3 regions of the Glutamicibacter sp. MCAF14 genome follow, and region 2 is predicted to be linked to each of the others. Evidence: riboswitches for the same ligand, from Rfam matches in the RefSeq annotation. Region 2 holds a riboswitch; each other region holds the start of a gene.
The links. A riboswitch is a leader RNA that binds a small molecule or an ion and turns the genes downstream of it on or off. The one in region 2 is predicted to bind S-adenosylmethionine.

Region 1 (7,249 bases), on a different contig from region 2:
CCTGCGGCGTTGGGGTCCCCTGGTGCCGGCTTACTCGCGCGTATCCGATAATTGTCGTAGCAACAACGGGACCTTGAGCCCTTCGACCTATTTTGGTTTTAAACGGCGTTTCTGTCATGCAAAGACCCTGCTTATCACCGGAGCCGGTAAATGTTAGTTGCGACCGGCGGCTAAGACCAGTACCAGACAGAGGTTCTTGGCATGAATTTCCGCTTCAGCCATGGCGCCAGGGCGAAGGATTTTCGGCCGTCTCGGCTGGGGAACTCCTGACGTGGATGTGCCTGCTCAGAGCAGATGGACGTCGCACTGTCATCAGACTGCCGTTGTGCCTCAGTATAGGATACTGGCCGTTCCTCCGGCCCACACCATCCTGCCCCGGAATCTGACTGCGTGCTCGCCGGACCTGCCCATAAGCGTTCTCCGGGAGGCTCGATAGTTCGCAGCTGTCTTCGCAGTATTGGTGAGCCATTGGACGCCCGAGGCGTTCATCGATCCGCATACCTGATCCTCGAACACTTTGGCTTCAGGGGAGAAAGTGTGCAGCTCGAACGCATGCGGCGATCCCCCGGCGTGCGCGCCGACGGCACCGACCTTCGCATTGGGCAAGTCGGGTTCCAAGGCCTGAACCTCCTCGGAGGAGCCCACTGCACCACGGCCCCGTCCTTGCCATCGCCAACTAATGGATTTCGCGGCATAGGCGGCTCCCCGAAAGCAATCGTCATGAGGGGCACAGATCGCGATGCCGGAGATCATTAGGTCGGAACCCAGTTTTGCAAGCTTGGAGTGCCCCGGAGGCGCGAATCGCTAAGCGGTGCCGACGTCTTGCACGCGGGCCTTCCTGTGCGGACGGCCCGCGTGCTGCGACGGCAGGTCAGGCGGTAGCCAGGCTGCGGTGCTGGATGCTGTCGGCCTCGGAAGCCTTCGCGGCTGCGGCCAGCCCGCGTTCCAGATCGGCAATCAGGTCCTCGGGCTCCTCGATGCCCACCGAGAGGCGGACCAAGTTCGCTGGAATCTCCAGCGGTGTGCCGATCAGCGAAGCGTGGGTCATTTCGCGCGGATAGCAGACCAGGGATTCCACCCCGCCCAGGGACACCGAGAGCTGGAAGTATTCCATGGACTCGGCGAAGGCGCGGGCCGCGGCCTCGTCGGCCAGCTGCAGCGAGAGGATGCCTCCGAACCCGCGCTGCTGGCGGGCTGCCAGCTCGTGGCCCGGATGGCTTTCCAGCCCGGGATAGTAGACGCGGGCAACCTCGGGGCGGTCATCGAGCCAGCGGGCCAGGGTGGATGCGGTGGCGCAGTGGCGTTCCATGCGCAGGCCCAGGGTCTTCAGCCCGCGGGCGGCCAGGTAGGAATCCTGAGGACCGGAGACCGCGCCGCCGGCGAACTGCTGATAGCCCACCGCTTCGGCCAGGGATTGGCCGCGGAAGAGGTGGTCGGCCACGATGACCGCCCCGCCGAGAACGTCGGAGTGCCCGCCGATGTACTTGGTGGTCGAGTGCACCACCGCGTGCGCTCCGAAGTCCAGCGGCCGCTGCAGGTACGGGGTGGCGAAGGTGTTATCCACCACCAGCAGGGCGCCGTGCTCGCGGGCGATGGCCGCCCAGCCGGCCAGGTCGGCGATGCCCAGCAGCGGGTTGGATGGGGTCTCCACCCAGAGCAGCGCGGTGTTCGGGCGCAGCGCGGCGCGCACCGCATCCAGGTTGGTGATGTCCACCGCCGAGGAGCTGATCCCCCATTTGCCGTGCAGCTTGGAGATCAGCCGGTTGGTGCCGCCGTAGCCATCGGCGCCCAGCACGATGTGATCGCCCCGCTGAAGCACTGCGCGCAGCAGCGCGTCTTCGGCCGCGATGCCCGAAGCGAAGGAGAAGCCGGCGGCGCCGCCTTCCAGCGCGGTGAGCTGGGATTCGAACCCGTTGCGGGTCGGGTTGGAGCCGCGCGAGTACTCGTGCCCGGCGCGCAGCACGTTGATGCCGTCCTGGATGAAGGTGCTGGTCTGGTAGATCGGCGGGATCACCGCACCGGTGTGCGGATCCTTGTGCTGGCCGGCGTGCACGGCGAGGGTGTTGAAGCCGCTCATGCGAAACTCACTTCCTTGGTGTCGGCGGTGGCCTGGGTTGCGGCCAATGCAAGATCCAGCGATTGGGTGATATCTGCGAGCAGGTCGGCGGGGTCTTCCAATCCCACCGACAGGCGCAGGGTGGAGGTGTTCAGGCCCGCGTCGGCCAGCTGCTGCTCCGAGAGCCGGCAGTGCGTCATGGTGGCCGGGTGGGAGACCATGGTGCGGGTGTCCCCCACATTCGCGGCCAGGGAAATCAGCTTGAGCCCGTCGATCACCGGGGAAACCAGGGATGGGTGGGCCAGCTCGATGGCCAGCACGCAGCCGGTGCCCTTCGGCGCCAGCGCCCGGGCCAGCTCGTGGCTGGGGTGCTCGGGCAGCGAAGGGTGGTGGATGGCGGCAATGCCCGGATACTCGGCAAGCGCGTCGATCAGCCTGGTGACGCTGCGCTGCACGTGGGCGGCGCGCACCGGCAGGGTTTCGATTCCGGCCAGGATGCCCTGGGCGCTGGCCGGGGCGAGGGTCGGGCCCAGATCGTGCAGGAACTTGGAGCGCACCAGCATTGCGTAGGCGGCCGGTCCGTGGCGTTCAAGCAGCGAGGTGTTGTTCAGACGCACCCGCGGGGCGGCGATCTGTGGCCAGCGGGCGGCATCGGAGAAGTCGAATTTCCCCGAGTCCACCACGATCCCGCCGAGCACCGAGCCGTGTCCGGCCAGTCCCTTGGTGGCCGAGTGCACCACGATGTCCGCACCGAGTTCCAGAGGCCGAATATTCAGCGGGGTGGCCAGGGTGTTGTCCACCACCACCGGGATGTTGTGCTCGTGGGCGATCGCCGCGATGGCGGGCAGATCGGCCACGGTGCACAGCGGGTTGGAGACGGACTCCAGGAAGAACGCCCGGGTGTCCGACTCAATGGCAGCGGCCCAGGCGGACGGATCGGCCTGGTCGACAAAGCTGATGCGGATGCCGAAGTCCGCGAAGGTGTCGGTGAACAGGTCCACGGTGCCGCCGTAGAGCGAGGAGGAGGCCACGATGTGCTTGGGTCCCTGGGTCAGGGCCAGCAGGGACAAGGCCACGGCTGCCTGCCCGGTGGCGGTGGCCACCGCGTGGGCCCCGCCTTCCAAGGCGGCCACGCGCTGTTCGAGAATCGAAACGGTGGGGTTGCCGGTGCGCGAGTAGGTGAAGCCGGCCTGGCGCAGCGCGAACTTCTCCACCGCTTCGGCATGCGATGCGAATTGGTAGGCCGCGGAATTGTGCAGTGGCGGCAGCATCGGGCGGAAGTCTCCGCTCGGGCGGTACCCTGCGTGCACCGCGTCGGTTTCCTGGCTCATAGCTCCTCCTCGATTCTCTGCGAGGGAGTGCACCGATTGGCATCGTGCGGCGGCACGAAGCACAGTACGCAAAAACGCGTTCGGAACTGCTCCATCGTTCCTGGCATTAGCACCTTTCGGTTTCCCGATGGTTGCTGCGACGTCAACGAGCCAGATCTCTTAGTCGCTCTTGATGGTTTGTTGTTCCTCCATGGTTGGCCATGGGCCGCAAACGGTGCAAGCGTTATCGGGCGGCCGGCTTCATACAGGGCCGCCACGCTTCATATGTCGTCGCCTTGTCATGATGACGCGGGGGCCTGAACCCTTTTATGACGCGCAGACTTGCGCAAAACCCAGAGGATTTCAAGGTTTTTCCTGAATTTTGTGACGATGTGCCGGTGCTCGGTGACCGGGAGTTACGCCACTGGCGGCTCAGCCGAGCACTTCTACCCCGAAGCTGGCGACCACGGTGCGCACTTCTTGCAGGTAGCGCTGGGCCTGGTCGGTGAGCGGGATGGCGGCGTGGTCGATCCAGCCGATTTCGATGCGCTCCTCAATGGCCAGCGGGATGGCCACGATGGAGGGGTCCAGCTCGTCGCTGATGATGCCGGTGGAAATCGTGTACCCGCCCAAGCCGATCATGAGGTTGAAGATGGTGGCGCGGTCCGAGACCTGGATTTCGCGTTGGCTGGAGCGCGTGGAGAGCACCTCCTCGGCGAAGTAGAAGGAATTATTCGCGCCCTGGTCGAAGGTCAGCCGGGGCAGGTCTTCGAGGTCTTCGAGCGTGACCTGGGTTCGGGTGGCCAGCGGGTTGCTGCGCGAGATGAAAATGTGCGGATCAGCCAGGAACAGCGGGTGGAAGACCAGCCGCGATTCGCGCAGCAGCTTGTCGATGACCTTCCGGTTGAAGTCGTTGCGGTACAGGATCCCGATGTCGCTGCGCAGCGTGCGCACGTCCTCGATGATCTGTTCGGTGCGCGTCTCGCGGAGTGAAAACTGGTATTCCTCGGCCCCGCTGGCCTGGACCATTCGGACAAAGGCGTCCACCGAAAATGAGTAGTGCTGGGTGGAGACGCCCAGCAGTCGCCGGGCGGAGGGCCGGCCGAGGTAGCGGTGCTCCAGCAGCTCCACCTGCTCCAGGACCTGTCGGGCGTAGCCGAGGAATTCAGCACCTTCGGCGGTGAGCGTCACTCCCCTGGCCGAACGCATCAGCAAGGTGCGCCCCACCCGTGATTCGAGTTCCTTCATCGCCGCGGACATGCTGGGCTGCGCGACGTAAATGAGGTCAGCCGCGGCCGAGATGGATCCTTCGGAGGCTACCGCCACAAAATAGCGAAGCTGCTGCAGTGTCAGACCATTCGTTCCCTGAACCATAGCCAGAGTCTATATGAATCCATAGTTATATCGAGTTACCTGATATCAAGAATCACCCTGCATGATTGACGCAACGACTTCCCCTCGGCCTGCCCAGGCCTCCCAAATACAGATTGGCCATCATGGCAGACGCATTAAATTTCAGCATTAGCACCACAAGATTCGACGAGAATTACTCCCCTTCGATAAATTCTCGCACCACGACAAACTTCGCCAATTTGGCGCGTGGAGAGCGCCGCGAAGAGAACCTGCGCAATGCCCTGACGATGATTAACCGCCGTTTCAATTCCCTCGCTCACTGGGACAATCCCCAAGGCGATCGCTATTCTCTTGAATTGGAAATCATTTCTGCAAATGTGCATTTTTCTGCCGATAATACCGACCAGCAATTTCCTCTTTTAGAAGTGCTTGAAACCACGATCGTGGATAAACTCACCGGCACTCGGTCCCAGGGCATGGTGGGCAATAATTTTTCTTCTTATGTCCGCGATTACGATTTCAGCGTTGTACTTCCAGCTTCGTGCAATGACAGCGGAGCTCTGGTGCTTCCAGAAGATTTTGGTGATCTCCACGGACAGCTCTTCCAGCATTTTTTGAACTCACAGGCATACCGTGAGCGTTTTGCCCAGCTGCCGGTGGTCTGCATCAGCGTCTCGACTTCCAAGACCTATTTCCGCACCGGCAACAGCCATCCAGTGCTCGGCTTGGAATACCAGCAGGATGAAAATTCATTGACCGACGCGTACTTCGGCAAGATGGGGCTCAGCGTGCGCTACTTCATGCCGCAGGGTGCTGTTGCGCCACTGGCCTTCTACTTCCGCGGCGACCTGCTCAATGATTACACCAATCTGCAGCTGATCAGCCTGATCAGCACCATGGAGACCTTCCAGAAGATCTACCGCCCGGAGATCTACAACGCCAATTCGGCGGCTCCGGCTGTGTACCACCCGAGCCTTGGCGCCGAGGAATTCTCCCCCACCCGCGTCTACTATGACCGCGAAGAGCGAACCCAATTGGGCAAGATCCAAGGCAAGTTCACCGAAGAGCATTTCATCATCCCAAATCGCCAACTGCTCGATCAGTGGTCCGCTTCCTGCCCGACACCCGTCGCCTAAGATCCAGAAAGATTCCCCTATGACTTCCCCGCTTATCCCCACGTCAATTGTCGGCAGCCTGCCCAAGCCTTCATGGCTCGCCGAGCCTGAAAAGCTATGGTCCCCTTGGAAACTTGAAGGCGAGCCATTGCGCGAAGGGCAGCAAGACGCCATGCGTGCAGCGGTGCTCGAGCAGGCCCAGCGCGGCATCGACATCATTTCCGATGGCGAGCAGTCGCGCCAGCATTTCGTTACCACCTTCATCGAGCACCTGAGCGGTGTCGATTTCGAGAAGCGCGAGACCGTGCGCATCCGTAACCGCTATGACGCCAGTGTTCCCACCGTCGTCGGTGCCGTAGAGCGCGAAAAGCCGGTATTCGTTCAGGACGCAAAGTTCCTGCGCTCCTGTACCGACAAGCAGATCAAATGGACCCTTCCTGGCCCCATGACCATGGTCGACACCTTGTACGATGCGCACTACCGCAGCCGCGAGAAGCTGGCCTGGGAATTCGCGACCATCCTGAACCAGGAAGCCCGCGAGCTGGAAGCCGCCGGGGTGGATGTCATCCAGTTCGACGAGCCTGCCTTCAACGTCTTCTTCGACGAGGTGGCCGACTGGGGCATCGCTGCTTTGGAGCGCGCCTGCGAGGGACTCAAAGCCGAAACCGTGGTCCACATCTGCTTTGGCTACGGCATCAAGGCGAACAATGACTGGAAAGCCACTCTGGGCGCACAGTGGCGCCACTACGAGAAGTCTTTCCCGTTGTTGCAGGCTTCTTCCATCGATACCGTTTCACTGGAATCCCACCATTCGAATGTCCCGCTTGAGGTTGTCGAATTGGTGCGCGGCAAGCGGGTGATGCTCGGAGCTATCGACGTGGCCAATGACTCTGTGGAGACTGCCGAGGAAGTGGCGCAGACTCTGCGCAACGCACTCGAATTTGTCGATGCCGACAAGCTGATTGCCAGCACCAACTGCGGCATGGCACCATTCCGCCGCGATGTGGCGCTGGCCAAGCTCAGTGCGCTCAGCGCAGGGGCTGGCATCCTGCGCGAGGAGCTTGTTGGTGCCCGCGTCTGAAGCGACAGAATCGGCGACACCATCGTTGCCCGCAGATGATTTCAAAGCGATCTTTCGCGGGCACCCTGGCGGCGTCAGCCTGATTACCGCCGATGCCGGAGACGGCCCTGTTGCCCTGACTGCGACATCTGTGGCTTCGATCAGCGTTGATCCGCCATTGCTCGTCTTCTCGATTTCTGCGCTGTCCTCGGCGGCCAAGGTGCTCACCCGCGCAACATCTCTTCTCGTTCACAGCTTGGATGCGCATGACATCGAGGTGGCTAAATTAGGGGCAACCAGTGGGATCGACCGCTTCACGCAGAAGCAAACGTGGTCAAGGCTGAGCACCGGCGAA
Region 2 (7,249 bases):
AGCAATTCGCGGCTGGTGATGCCGCCGGCTTCCGGGGTGCCGGTGCCCGGGGCGTGAGCCGGGTCAAGCACGTCGATGTCCACCGAAATGTACAGTGGGCGATTGCCAATGCGATCGCGCAGTTTGTCCACGATTTCACATACGCCCTGGTAGTAGACATCGGAGCTGGTCACGATGCCAAAGCCGAAACGCTTGTCATCTTCCAAGTCTTTTTTGCCGTATAGCGGACCGCGGGTGCCGACATGGCAGATTGCTTCGGTGTCCAAAATGCCTTCCTCAACAGCACGGCGGAACGGAGTGCCGTGCGTATATTCAGCGCCGAAGTAGGTATCCCACGTATCCAGGTGCGCATCGAAGTGCAGCATGGCAACTGGTGCTCCAGCGCGCTGCGAAGCGGCACGCAGCAAGGGCAGCGCGATGGTGTGGTCGCCACCAACGGTGACGAGGGTGGAGCCATCGCTGGTCAGCTCCAGTGCCTCGTGTTCAATGGTTTCAATGGCCTCATTGATATTGAACGGGTTAACCGCCATGTCCCCTGCGTCAGCCACCTGGCTCTGCGCAAACGGCGAGGTATCTGTCGCCGGGTTGTAGGGGCGGATCAGGCGCGAGGATTCACGTACGTGGTTGGCACCAAAGCGGGCACCGGGACGATAGGAAACACCGGTATCAAACGGCACTCCGACAATCTTGATGTCGGCTTTCTCCACTTGGTCCAGTCGTGGAAGCCGGGCATAGGTGCCGCCTCCTGCATAGCGCGGAATCATCGCAGCATTGATGGGCCCTAGACGACCATTTTCCTCGATACGGATTTCCTTCATCGCAACTTCCTCCCCAAGACACAACAGCACAAAAGCCAGAGTTGTCTAATACGAAACTTCAGTTTTCTATTATGCTATTTTGTCTGCTGGATCACGTCAAGATCAGGCTTCCTCCGCCACAAGAATCCAGGAGAAATGTCGAACGCCGCCACCCGGGATTGGGTGGCGGCGTTCGCTTCAACTATGTTCTTGGCGTTCAGCTGGCAGCACTACGATTCTGCTGGGCAAGCACTTCCAGCGCGTGGTGCCAAAGTCTTGGAGTTTTGACTATATTTCAGGCTATTTCGCCCAATGAAGATGGTCAGCTCTCGTCAGAGTGCTTCTTGCTGGCTTTAACCAGCGCACGATCGACCTCATGGATACCTAGGCAAAAACCTGCGGACATGATCAGTGACTTGATAGTCAGTTCAGAAAGATCATCGGCTACGTACACCAGCTGAACTGGTCCAGCCAAGATCAGCAAGACCCCGGTCCACAACATGTAGACCCACGAGGTATGAGCTTGGGCCATCAGTGGGAAGCGTGCGCGGCGGCGAATCGTGCGCACCCCGATGGTCACGATCACGATCGCCAGAATCGCAGCGCCGATGAAAAAGAAATTGCGCTGGGTGCGGATCCAGGTCAGGGTGGTGCCGACAAGGACACCGAAAAGTATCGAAGCCCACCAGCTGATGCTGCGCAATTGGTCATGCGTTGTGGTCGGTTCCCCTGTTTTCACACCTCTCCCATCACTTATCGATCCCAGCGCCCAAATCAACGCAATGCTTCTAGAATACGCGGTTTGCCGGCCCATCAGCCAACGCAAGGCTGTGCAGGGACTGTCCCACCTCCAGAACAGAAGCTGGAGACGGACAACTAGAGAATCAGCGTCCAGGTAACCACGGCGATCTGGTCGGACTCGTTCTCCCAGCTGTGCGGCTCACGGCCGGGGAAAGTTATAGTGTCGCCAGCTTCGAGTTCCACTCGTTGATCAGGTAATACGAGCACGAACCTGCCGGCAATCACATGCAGCACTTCCAGCTCGCAATCCACCGAATACAGTTCCGCTTCGCCGGTGCCCTTCGGCGCGATCTCGGCACGGATCATCTGCACCCGCTTTTCGCTGCGAGGCGTAACCAGCTGCTCCGTGATGCCATCACCGCCGAGGGAAACGCGAGGAGCCTGCTCCAAACGCACAAGTTTGGTTTCCGGAACTTCAAAGAGCGTACCGACTTCAATGCTCAGTACTTCGCACAGCCGCAAGAGGGTCGAGACCGACGGGCTGGTCAGGTCGCGCTCGACGCGTGAGAGGAAGCCCTTGGTCAGTCCCGAAAGCTCGGCGACTTGGTCAATGGTCATGCGCTGGGTTTGGCGCACCCCGCGCAGCCGCGCGCCAATGTTGATCGCTGCACCGGTTGGTTCAACTGGCAAGGTTTTCATCGTTTGGCTCCATCGACGATTCTCATAGCGGCAAAGCCCAATCCATTTCGGTTTCAAGGCCTGCGGAGCAAGTTTACCAATGGTAAACACGCGGTGATCTCTATCGGCATTCTTTCTGCCCCGTTCACCCCACCGAAGATGCCTAGGGAACGGCCTATGAGTCGTGAACAGCTCGGTGGCCTGGTGTGCCGACTGCATCTGGTTCCAGCAGCGAAGCGGCAGTCATATTTCGCCCCATGACTTCTTCAAGTCCTCACCCCGGCAGTAGCATCAGAATTGTTGCTTCACGAGATGCGGCGCCAAGCTCCGACTGGCCGCACACCAACCCCAAGTTCATGGGTGGTTCGGATGAGGAAGCGGTCCGCGCATCAACAGTTGCACGGGCAAGAGCTCGCCAGAGAGATGCAGCCCCATGACGTATCCAATCCTGCCAATCATCGACCGCCAGACCGGACAGGTGCAGTTCAAAGCCGAAGGCCACTGGCATATCCGATATGTAGCGGATCCGCTGCGGCTTGAACGACTCCTTGCCCGGTGCGCGAGACGGCCGATCTTCGACCCGGAAACATCAAATTTGCTGCTCGTAGTGCCAGCAATCGCAGATCCTGCAGGCAAGAAATTTGCTTTTAGCCTTGCCAAATTCCCAAGCAACGGAGCCCTGACTAAACTGGGTAGCTGATCCGACCCACGGGTTTCATTGGGAAACTCCATGTACCAGGAGAGTCATCTTCACGATGTCACAGCACTCAGCAAGCGAACCCAGCAAAACTCAGATTAAGCGATGGCGGCAATACCTCGCCGACGAAATCGCCGAAGGCGCCATCTACCGTGCCCTCGCGGAGAAGAAAACCGGGCAGGAACGGCAGATCCTCTTAGGCCTGGCCGAAGCCGAAGCACGCCACGAAGAACACTGGCGGACCAAGCTCGGCGGACACGTCAAAGACGTTCGTCCATCCTTGCGCCGAACCATGCTGCGTTTCCTAGCACTGCACTTGGGCTCGGTGTTCGTGCTGGCCATGGCCCAGCGCTCGGAAAGCAGCTCCCCCTACCGTGATGACAAAGATGCCACCGCACAGATGGCAGCCGACGAACAGGTCCACGAGGAAGTAGTCCGTGCGCTGGCTACCGCTGGCCGCGCACGTCTTTCAGGCAACTTCCGCGCCGCGGTCTTCGGTGCCAACGATGGGCTGGTTTCCAACCTGGCGCTGATCATGGGTATCGGCGCCACCGGTGTCTCGGCAACCTTCGTGCTGTTCTCCGGTGTTGCTGGTTTGCTGGCCGGTGCGCTGTCCATGGCCGCTGGCGAATACGTTTCAGTACGTTCCCAGCGCGAGCTGCTGACCGCTTCGCGCCCAACCCAGGTCACGCTCACTGCAGCCCCGAACCTGGACCTCGATGCCAACGAGCTGCTGCTGATCTACAAGGCCCGAGGAATGAGCGATGAGGATGCCGAGCACCGTGCGGCCGAACGCATGGGCATGTTCTCCTGTGACTGCAATCCCGGCTTCTCGTTGAACCCAGAAGGCCGCAGCGCAGAACTTGAAAAGGAACATGAAGAGCTGGGATCGGCGACCGGAGCGGCCACTACCTCGTTCTTCCTTTTTGCGTCCGGCGCTATTGTGCCGATCCTGCCCTATATCTTCGGCCTATCCGGCCTGAGCGCAGTCATCGTCTCCGTGGTGCTGGTTGGCATCGCCTTGATGATTACCGGCGGCATCGTCGGCTTGCTCTCCGGCGCGTCCCCATTCAAACGAGGCCTGCGCCAGCTGGCCATCGGCTGGGGAGCGGCTGCCGTCACCTATTGCTTGGGCCTGATCTTCGACGTCAGCGTCAGCTAGCGGCCCGACACCTTGTGCATGCCGGTACAGCTTCGTCTGTACCAGCATTTTCCATGCCTCATTCAGCTACCCTGTGGATGCCGGGTGCGCCGGCGCAGCGTCGTCATGGATTCGATGAACGCCATGGCTTCTTCGGCCGTATCCACTAGCGCGATCTTCTGCTCCATGACCCGCTCCTTGGCCAGTGCTTGCAGCAACGGCCACGCCGGCAGGTCCTTGGTCCAGTAGTCCTTGCCAATGAGCACCATCGGCACCACTCGGGCCCCAGTGGCGTAATAGTTTTCGCAGGCGTCCTGGAAGATTTCCTGCACCGTGCCAGCGGCCCCTGGCAGGACAACCAGCCCTCCATTGGATTGCTCCAGCAAAATAGCTTCGCGAATGGAATTGGTGAAGAACTTGGCAATCCCGGTGGCGAACAGGTTCGGCGGCTCATGACCGTAAAACCAGGTCGGCACGCCAAGGGACTGGCGCTGGCTGGGGAAGCGTTCTTTGACCATCAACGCGGTTCTTGCCCAACCGGTACGCTGGTGAATCGCATCCGGCGCCTCGGCCAGCATCCGCAACGCCGTAGTGATGTCCTCTGGTTCATAGTCAGCCAACCACGCTCCAGCATTGGCCGCTTCCATTGCGCCAGGCCCACCGCCGGTAGCCACCGCATAGCCCGCCCGGGTAATCATCCGCCCCAGCTCTACAGCTCGCGCGTACTCGACAGTGCCGCGGTTCATCGCGTGGCCGCCCATCACCCCGATGATCGGAGTGTCCTGGAACATGCCTTCATACACCGCTGAGACCAGCGCCTGGCCAATATGGTGATCATGCAACGTCTTGGACAGCGCACTGTCATCGCTATTGCCGTTCACCGCGACATGCTGTTGCGAGTACGCGTAGATCTTCGCATCAGGCACGTGTTCGTAGGTCTGGGTCCGAATTCCCGAGTACAGCTCATCGGCTGAATACAAATCCCGGGCACCAGTTTCAAAGGGCAGCTCGGACCCCGAACTCATGCATAGCCCGCCGGTGGCTTGCACGATCTGCTGGCCTTGGGAGGAATATTGGCAATCAATGAACAGTGCTTCGGAAAGGTCCAGGGAATTGAGCACGGTATCCCGTTCGCGCAGATCAACGCGGTGCACGCGCCAATTTTTCCCGCGGGCGCGGTGAGATGCCAACGCCTCGGCTGCAAGCCGATCGAACTCAACGAGCGATGTTATGTTCACCGCTCGTGCTGGAAGGTAGGGCCACACTTGGGACATAGCTACACGCTACGTCACAGATAGTGATTATTCACAGAAAAGCTCTTCAACTTTCACCACGGCCCGGAACGTGAAACGATGAGAGGATGAGTGAATCTGTTCCACCAACCATTGATGCCCGCCATTTACTGGCTTTTCTGGGCAACGCGCCTTTCTTCTACGGAAAAACCCTGGCTGCAGAAGAAAATTCCGTGGTTGACGTGGAATTCGACGAAGACGCCCAACAAATCGAAGGTACCGTCACCGAGTCCGGTGAAGAGTACGCTCCGATGATTCAAGTGCGCTTGGACAACGAAGAGTGGAAGATCGATTCCTGCGAGTGCACCTGCGACGCGCCTGGCATCTGCTCGCATATCGCCGCACTGGCCATCATCTCCAACAAGATCGCTTCACAGCCGCGAACTTTGCCGACTCAGGAAGAAAAGCCGAACACCGTTTGGTCCCAACAAATAGATTCCTGGTTTGAAGAATCCGAACCTGGTCCTGCCGACGGGTTGCTCGGTTCCCAGCACGATGCTGTGGTGCCGATGGCCCTTCAGTTCCTGCTCTTTGATTCAAAGGACACCACCCAGCAGCAACAGTGGATGCCAACTGGCACCATCCCCCACCCGACCCGCAATAAGCGTTTCCGCTTGGGTGTTCGCCCGATGGTGCGCAATACCGAGGGCCGTTGGGTTCGCGGCCAGCTTCGCTGGACGACCTTAGGCTTCAAGACGTACGGCTGGAACTTGCTGCGTGCCCAGCACCACTGGTTTACCCGTTTTGCCTCGATGGCCCGCAGCGATACCCAGTTGCAGTTCAAAGTCGATGAAGACTGGCTGTTTTTGGATGAGTACGCCTCTGACCTGCTCTGGCCACTGCTCGAACAGGCCGATGAGCTGGGCATCCCGCTGATCACCACCCGCAATGAGCAGCGCGTGCGCATCGTTGATCCAGCCAGCTTCAGCATGCGTGCTTCGTTGAACGAACAGCACCTGCAGTTGGACGGAGTCCTGCACATTGCCAATCAGGATCTGGTCCTTGAACCTGAGGCTCCAAGCGGTGTCATTGCCGAGCATGGCTTCTACGCTCAGCTGGCCCAGCCTGATGAAATTTGGCTTGCACCAAGTCTCGAGCCGATCCCTGACGCGCATCGGCGTTGGTACGTTGACCGCAGGCCAGTTACCGTGCCAAAGTCTGAGATCAACAATTTCTTCGAGTCCTCCTACCCTCGTTTGGCTCGGCGTTTCGAGCTGAGAAGCACGAGCGAAGAGCTGGAGCTGCCGGTTCTGAAGCCTCCGTACGTTCAGGTCACCGTGGCGTACAAGCGAGAGTTCAACGAGAAGGATGAACCTAACGACACAGCATCGGTCGACTTCGAGATCCGCTATCCGGGTATTCCCAGCGATCAAGAGGTTTACGACTTCGAGGCCGAGGAACTGCTTCGAAGCGCTGTGCATGAAGTCTTCGAAGCTCATGAAGAAGGCGGTAATCCCAGCCTGTCGCCAAAGTTCTATGCCCGCGATGACACCATAGATTTCGTCACTGAAATCCTGCCCGAGCTGGAACAGCTTCCAGGGATCAAGCTGCTTGAGAAGGGTTCGCGTCCAACTTTCCGCCAGCTGCGTGAGCTCCCCCAGCTGAAGATCAACGCCGTCAACCACGAACGCACCGACTGGCTGGATCTTGGCCTGTTGATCACCGTGGGCAACCATGAAGTTCCCTTTGCACAGATTGTCGAGGCCATGAGCAATGGCCGGATGAAGCTACGCTTGCCTGATAACACCTGGTTCTCATTGAACCACCCGATGTTCGCCAAGCTCAAAGCGCTAGTGGACGAAGCTCAGGCAATGAATGACAAGCCGAAGGAGGGAGACCTGAAGCTGACGGTCTTCCAGATCTCGTTGTTTGAAGAGCTTGATGAAATGGCCGAAGGCATCGA
Region 3 (7,249 bases), on a different contig from region 2:
TTCGGATGCAACAGCAGGTTCATATCGCAGGTCAGTTCCCGTCGATTTACCATCGAGACTTCTTGCGAGGGAATTCATGAGCCAACTTTTTGACCTGTCCGGACGACTGGCCTTGGTCACCGGGTCCTCCCGCGGCATTGGCCGCGAACTTGCTAAAGCACTGGCCGATGCCGGTGCCACCATCATCCTGCACGGCCGCGATGCGCAAAGGCTTGACAAAACGGCCGCCGAATTCGCCGCCTGCTACGGCGCAGAAAGAATCCATAGCGTCTGCTTCGATGTCACCGATGACGCTGCTGTGCGCGAGAATATCGCCGCCATCGAAAAGACCATCGGCCCCATCCGCATTCTGGTGAACAACGCAGGCATCCAGCACCGCGTGCCTATGCTGGAACTGGAAGTCGCCGACTGGCAGCGCGTGATCGATACCAACCTCACCAGCGCCTTCTTAGTAGGCCGAGAAGTCGCACATGGCATGGTAGAACGCGGCGAAGGCAAGATCATCAACATCTGTTCGGTGCAAACCGACCTGGCCCGACCCACCATCTCCGCCTACACCGCGGCCAAGGGCGGACTGCGCAATCTCACCCGCGCCATGACCGCAGAATGGGCCGGAGCAGGACTTCAGATCAACGGCATCGCACCGGGCTATATCCACACCGAAATGACGCAGAATCTGGTGGATGACGAGAAATTCAACTCCTGGATCCTGGGCCGCACCCCGGCTGGCCGTTGGGGAACCGTCGAGGACCTGGCAGGCCCAGCAGTGTGGTTGGCCTCGGGTGGATCGAACTACGTGAACGGGCAAACCATTTTCATCGACGGAGGCATGAGCGTTGTCGTCTAGCACCCTGTCCAACATGACCTTGGCCGTCGTGGCGCACGCGGCCGGGGACCTGCGCATCGAGCAGATCGAGCTGCCAGCACCGGCAGCAAATGAGGCACGCGTAGCCATTGCCTACGGAGGCATCTGCGGATCGGACCTGCACTACTGGAGCCACGGAGCCGCTGGGGAATCCATCCTCAAGGCCCCGATGGTTCTGGGGCACGAGATCGTCGGCACCGTCATCCAGGCTGCCGCCGACGGCAGCGGTCCGCCAGCCGGAACCAAAGTTGCGGTGCACCCTGCAACACCAGGGGAGACCGGGGAACCTTATCCGGAGGCCTGCCCGAACCTTTCACCGGGATGCACCTACCTGGGCTCGGCTGCCCGCTACCCGCATACCCAGGGCGCCTTTGCGCGCGAGGTGAATCTGCCCTCCCGGATGCTTCGCGAACTGCCTGCCGGACTGTCGCTGCGCGACGCTGCGCTGGCCGAGCCAGCCGCAGTGGCTTGGCACGCGGTATCGCGAGCCGGCGAGGTTGCCGGCAAGAAGGCGTTGGTCATTGGCGCTGGCCCGATCGGAGCGCTGGCCGTGGCCGTGCTCAAGCGTGCCGGAGCCGAAGAAATCATCGCGGTGGACATGCACGATAAGCCGCTGGAAATTGCCAAGGAACTGGGTGCCACATCCACCTTGCGTGCCGATGACCAGGATGCAATTGCCAAGGTGAACGCCGATGTGGTGATCGAGGCCAGCGGCAATTACCGCGGATTGGCCTCGGCGGTGCGCGGTGCTGTGCGCGGCGGGCGCGTGGTCATGGTCGGGTTGCTGCCTTCGGGAGAGCAGCCTGCACTGATTTCCCTGGCGATTACCCGCGAGCTGGAACTTGCCGGGTCCTTCCGCTTCAACGGCGAAATCGACCAGGTGCTTGCTGCCCTGGCCGATGGCTCATTGCAGATTTCCGCGGCGGTAACCCACGAATTCCCGGTGGCCGAGGGCCTCGAAGCCTTTGAAACAGCCAAGAATTCTTCGAAGTCCGGCAAGGTCTTGCTGAACTTCCTCGGGAAGTAGCCCGCCTTTACCGCAAGTGCGCCGCCGCAGCCCCGAAGCCAGGGCTCGCGGCGGCTACTTGTTTGGTTTAGCGGACGTTAATTGGCCGCTGCAATGCTCACCGCGGTACGCACCGGTACCGGGTTGGCGAACAAATCCAGCACGGGGCAGTGGGCGTCCACTGCCTGGCGCAGCTCCTCATAGCGTTCGGCCGATTCCGGGCCGGCAATCTGGATGTCCAGATCCACAGAGGAGAAGCTCGGACGGATGGCCTTGTCGATGCCGAACAGGCCGCGGACATCGAGGTGGCCATTGGCCACAATCTTCACGTCGTCCACCTGGATGCCAAGGTTCTGGGCATACAAGCGGTAGACCACGACTTGGCAGGAAATGAGTGCGCCCAGCGCGTATTCCACTGGGCTGGCGGCCACGTCGTTGCCACCCAATGCGGCAGGCTCATCGACCTGGAAGGAATGCTTGCCGGACACAATGTTGCTGGCTACCGAATCGAAGCCCTCGCCTTCGACGGTGAACGTCAGCTTGGCGCTTTGCGGGGCGGCTGAAATGCGTTCGCCCCAGCCATGGCCTGCTTCTTGCAGGCGCTGGGCGCGGTCCTCGGAAATGCTGAGGGTAGATGCTGCGTTAGTCATGGGAATTAATCCCCTTTCTGGCGCAAGGGGCGCCATCGCTTACGCACCTTGGCGGTCAAGATGCGTCGAATCTTCACCTGGGGCACCCCGCACAATGACGAAGGAGGGTTGCCGTCCACTCAGCCAGGGCTCAAGCAGTGGAACTCGTGATTCAATGGTTCTTTTCTACCGGCCACGTTGCCTGTGAGTAAAGGGCGGGGTAACTTTTCTTCACTAAGCATCTTGTCGGGGAGCTGGCTAAGATGGAATTTAGCTTTCGGGCATCTACTGCACGATCAATGAACGGCGAGTATGGAATTCCAGCTGACACTTTCTGCGGCCCAGACCCTGGTGACCGAATCCGAATACGACTTGGGCCAGTTCCTGTGCGATTCCGGAAAAGTGCAGATTGCCAACCGGGTCATGCAACCCGGCTCCACCCGCATCTCCGGCATGGTGCTGCGCGATTCGGTGATGGCCCAGCTGGAAATCACCGAGGGCAATATCAGCTTCAGTAGCTTTTGCGGGAAGCACCCAGGTGTGCAGTCTTGTGAAGATGTCGCCGCCTTGCTCATCGAGGTGACCACCGAAGAGGACCAAGGCTTCTACGTTTCTGATTCCGGGGTGGACCCCCACGCGTGGAAACGCAACAGCAAGCCGCAGTGGGAACGCACCTTGGACCGGTTGCTTCCAACTATTGTTGATGAACCGCTGGCAGCCGAAGAACCGCTGGGACTGATCCTCAAGGTGATCAGTGAACCACGCTACGGCGGAGAAGACGCTCTGAGCCTGCAAGCCCGCCCAGCCCGACAGGGCACCAAGAGCCCGTGGATCCAGACCGGGGTCAGCTGGCGCAGCGTGGCCTTCGACGCGCGATTTTCCAAGAAGCAGCGCCGTGCGCTGGTTGAACTGGACCGGCTGCGCGAGCACGTAGAACAAGATACCTACCGCCATTCCTGGGATCCCAAGGACTGGATCTCGCTGATGAACCTGCCCGGCCAGGACCTGCTGGATGCCTTTGAATCCCTACGCGAAGCCGGGGTGCAGATCGTCAACGGCGGTTCAGCGGCCAAAGTGCCAGTAGAGTTCAGCGAGCAGCCAGCCCTGGCCCATGTGGATTTGCGGCGCGGTGAATATGGGCTGGTCATGAAAGGCAAACTGCGTGGACCAAGGGCAGAGCATACCTACCTGCTGCCGATAGGCAACCCTCCAACCTTGCTGGCCTATGCCTCCAGCCCCTTGCCGAAGTCGAAGCAAATCGGTTTGGCACTATTTGCTGAACCGGTGACGAAGGAACTGGCGACATTCATTGAATCCGGAGCGCAAACCGTTCCGCAGCAAAGCATCGGGCTTTTTGAACAACAGCATCTGGACCGGTTGCGCCTCATGGCACCGTTGAAAAGCGAAGATGAAAGCTACCCGATTCCGGTTCCAGCACGTCCTAGCCTCAAGGTCTGGTTGGAGAGCATCCAAACTCCACTAACCGTGCGCTATTCGTGGGAATACACCAGCAAGGGACCGCGCCAGCGTGCAGTCGAAAAGGAGATCGCCGATTCGGTCCAGGACAAGCTCGGTGCCCAGGCTTCCTTGGGCCAACTGACTTCTTCGGGTATTTTCCCGTCCAAGAAATTCACCACCTCCGAGTCCATCGAGTTCTTGGTCTACGCCTTGCCACTGCTGGCCGAGCATCCCGATGTGGTCATTGAAGAGCAGAACAGGCTCCCGAAGTACCGGATCAATCATGAGCCAGCCACCGTCAGCGTTGAAGCTGGGGAAAGCACCGGAGACTGGTTCGACCTGTCGGTGGTAGTGCTTATCGATGACATCAAGGTTCCGTTCGCCCAGTTGCTGGAGGCCTTGACCAAGCAAGACGAATACCTCATCTTGGATGACCTGACGGTCATCCCGATTGCTGGTGCCGACTTCACTCAGCTGCGCCAGCTGATCACGGAAGCCGGGGAACTGGGCACGGTCCAAGGCGAAACAATTCGCATCCATAAGTTGAGCATCGACTGGTGGCAGGAACTGGTAGATCTGGGAATTATTGAAGCCCAGCACAACCAGTGGCTGCAGACCATGAAAGAGCTGGACGGCAACGAGCAGATGCAGCCGGTCGAGCTAGCGGAGTCCTTCAACGCCCAGCTGCGTCCTTATCAGAGCCATGGCCTGTCGTGGCTGAACTTCCTGCGCGTCCACGGTCTGGGCGGTGTGCTGGCCGACGACATGGGGTTGGGCAAGACAGTTCAGCTTCTGGCTTGCCTTGAACAAGCCCGGGTTGAAGATCCAGCGCAGAAGTTCTTGGTGCTGGCCCCGACCTCGGTGGTGGGCAACTGGATCAATGAAGCGCAGCGCTTTGCGCCTCAGATGAGCGTCACCGGCATAACCTCGACGGCTAAGAAGAGCGGACAGAGCATCACCGAGCAGATCGGCGACGTCCAGCTGGTCGTCACCAGCTATACGATCTTCCGCCTGGCCTACGAAGATTTTGAAGCCGCCGGTTTCAGCGTGATGATCATGGATGAGGCGCAGCAGCTGAAGAACCACGCTTCCAAGGGCTATAAGCAAGCACGCCAGCTGCCGGTTCCGTGCAAATTCGTGGTCACTGGTACCCCGATGGAAAACAACCTCTTGGAACTGTGGGCGCTGGTCTCGCTGGCAGCACCGGGCCTGCTGGGCGGGGCGAAATCCTTCAAGGATAACTACCAGAAGCCAATTGCCGACGGGGACCAGCAACGGCTTGAACGGTTGAAGAGCCGCCTGCGTCCGTTCGTGCTGCGCCGCACCAAGGAGCAGGTCGTTCCAGAGCTTCCAGCCAAGACAGAACAGGTGCTGGAAGTTGAATTGGAGCCTGGGCATCGCAAGGCTTATGACCGCCGTTTCCAACGGGTACGCCAAGAAGTTCTGGGCTTGGTTGATGACGTGGATTCGAACCGATTCAAGATCCTGCAATCGCTGACCCTGCTGCGCCAGCTTGCCTTGGACCCATCCCTCGTGGGGGAGGGTGATGCCCCGAGCGCGAAGTTGGAAATGCTGCGTGAGCTCATGGCAGATGCGGTCTCTGAAGGGCACAAGATTCTGGTCTTCAGCCAGTTCACCGGCTTCCTCCAAAAGGCTCGCCAGGTCGCTGAGGAGCTGGGTATCGAACACGGGTACCTTGATGGGGCAACCAGCGGAGTAAAGCGAAAGGAACTGATTGATGGCTTCAGCGCAGAGCAGTTCCCGGTCTTCTTCATCTCGCTGAAGTCTGGCGGCTTCGGCATCAACCTGACTTCGGCGGACTATTGCATCTTGCTGGATCCTTGGTGGAACCCGCAGGCTGAGGCGCAGGCTATTGACCGTGCTCATCGCATCGGGCAAACGCGTCCGGTTTATGTGTATCGCTTGGTAGCAAAAGACACCATCGAATCCAAGGTGCTGGCGCTGCAAGCCAAGAAGACCCAGCTGTTCAATGATGTCTTGGGAGAGAGCGCGGAGGCAGCGCAGAGCACCTCATTGAACGCGAGCGACTTCATGGCGCTCATGGAATAAGCGGGCCACGAACTTGAAGTCTTGGGAACCGAAGAGTTTCCTAGATCTGGGTGCTCGAAAGTTTGCTAGAGAATCTCGTCGAAGCTGGTATTCAGACGGTGCAGCAGGTCGCCGAAATTCTTCAATTCGGCAGCTTCCCACTCTTTGAGTTGGCGGCGCAGTTCCTGACGCAGCGTGTTGCCGCTGGTACGCCACTTTTCCTTGGCACGAGTGGTCGCCGAGACCAGCTGGGCGCGGCCATCGGATGGGTCCTGGGTACGGGTGACAAGTTCCAAGGACTCAAGATGCTGCACTAGGCGCGAGACGGTGGCTTTATCCAGGCGCAGCTTCTCTGCCAGGGCCCCTTGTTGCTGTGCCTCGTCACGGATGACAACTGCAAGCAAGCGGTATCCCGGATCCTGCAGGTCCGGGTGGATGATCTTGGCGCGGCGGATCAGCATCTGGCGGGCGCGCAGTAAGATGGCCGTGAATTCATCTTCAACGGTCTGCATCAAGTCTTCTTCTTGCATGGAAACCATTCTAAAGTTCAATGTTCTCCAAAGACGATTTTGACGGGCTTGATGCTCAACGCTCCGGGCTCCGGCCATGGATATCCACCCGAATCAGCGATAGCTCTACGCTGGCGCCAGGACTCAGTGCAGCACGAAGGCAGGAGGGAGGTCAGCGGTTTCCGCGCTATCGATTCAGTCCTTGGTAATAGTGGGATATCTTGCATAATTCACTCGTGCATTTAGATGAATTTCTCATTACTCAAGCCTGCCGATCTGCGAGGATTTGACCAAGCGCAAATTTGTGCCTGGCAACTTCCATTTCGGAGGACAAATGCTCTGGCCCCCGGGAAACGTGATCGCCAAGAGGTTCCAAGCTCTGGTGAAATCGGTGTTATCGGAAGTTGAATTGCGCCATGTCTTCCTTGATGATCTGGACAAGCTGTCTGGTGCTGTTAAACGGTGTGGAAGATAGACATTCAAATTCCTTGACGCTTCAACTAATGGTTGGTAAGTTTAAATCATGAATCAGCTGCCCGATACTCCTCCCGTCTTGTTCCTGAGCCATGGCGCGCCGCCCTTGGCTGACGATCAACGCTGGACCCAGGAACTGGCCGGATGGTCTGACACCTTTGCGAAGCCAAAAGACATTCTGATGATCTCCGCGCACTGGGAAAATGCGCCAGTGTCACTGAGTACCACTGTCCAGAAGAATGAATTGGTATATGACTTC

Region 1: another riboswitch for S-adenosylmethionine. It lies ahead of AB4Y71_RS17845 (O-acetylhomoserine aminocarboxypropyltransferase/cysteine synthase family protein); the one in region 2 lies ahead of AB4Y71_RS14800 (hypothetical protein).
Region 3: another riboswitch for S-adenosylmethionine. It lies ahead of AB4Y71_RS13925 (OsmC family protein); the one in region 2 lies ahead of AB4Y71_RS14800 (hypothetical protein).

The regions. Positions count from the first base shown of each region.
Region 1 covers NZ_JBFREO010000018.1:23,119-30,367, reverse strand. The annotation lists gene AB4Y71_RS17850 (cystathionine gamma-synthase) at 872-2,077, opposite strand; gene AB4Y71_RS17845 (O-acetylhomoserine aminocarboxypropyltransferase/cysteine synthase family protein) at 2,074-3,387, opposite strand; SAM riboswitch class I at 3,476-3,566, opposite strand; gene AB4Y71_RS17840 (LysR family transcriptional regulator) at 3,799-4,740, opposite strand; gene AB4Y71_RS17835 (DUF1852 domain-containing protein) at 4,863-5,855, shown strand; gene AB4Y71_RS17830 (methionine synthase) at 5,875-6,915, shown strand; gene AB4Y71_RS17825 (flavin reductase family protein) at 6,902-7,249, shown strand, end outside.
Region 2 covers NZ_JBFREO010000007.1:41,938-49,186, reverse strand. The annotation lists gene speB (agmatinase) at 1-818, opposite strand, end outside; gene AB4Y71_RS14810 (hypothetical protein) at 1,120-1,536, opposite strand; gene AB4Y71_RS14805 (cupin domain-containing protein) at 1,674-2,237, opposite strand; SAM riboswitch class IV at 2,520-2,633, shown strand; gene AB4Y71_RS14800 (hypothetical protein) at 2,650-2,916, shown strand; gene AB4Y71_RS14795 (VIT1/CCC1 transporter family protein) at 2,972-4,075, shown strand; gene AB4Y71_RS14790 (LOG family protein) at 4,138-5,208, opposite strand; gene AB4Y71_RS14785 (SNF2-related protein) at 5,415-7,249, shown strand, end outside.
Region 3 covers NZ_JBFREO010000006.1:75,621-82,869, reverse strand. The annotation lists gene AB4Y71_RS13935 (SDR family oxidoreductase) at 77-847, shown strand; gene AB4Y71_RS13930 (L-idonate 5-dehydrogenase) at 861-1,892, shown strand; gene AB4Y71_RS13925 (OsmC family protein) at 1,970-2,521, opposite strand; SAM riboswitch class IV at 2,552-2,673, opposite strand; gene AB4Y71_RS13920 (DEAD/DEAH box helicase) at 2,813-6,028, shown strand; gene AB4Y71_RS13915 (MarR family winged helix-turn-helix transcriptional regulator) at 6,094-6,537, opposite strand; partial or broken gene AB4Y71_RS13910 (dioxygenase family protein) at 7,040-7,249, shown strand, end outside.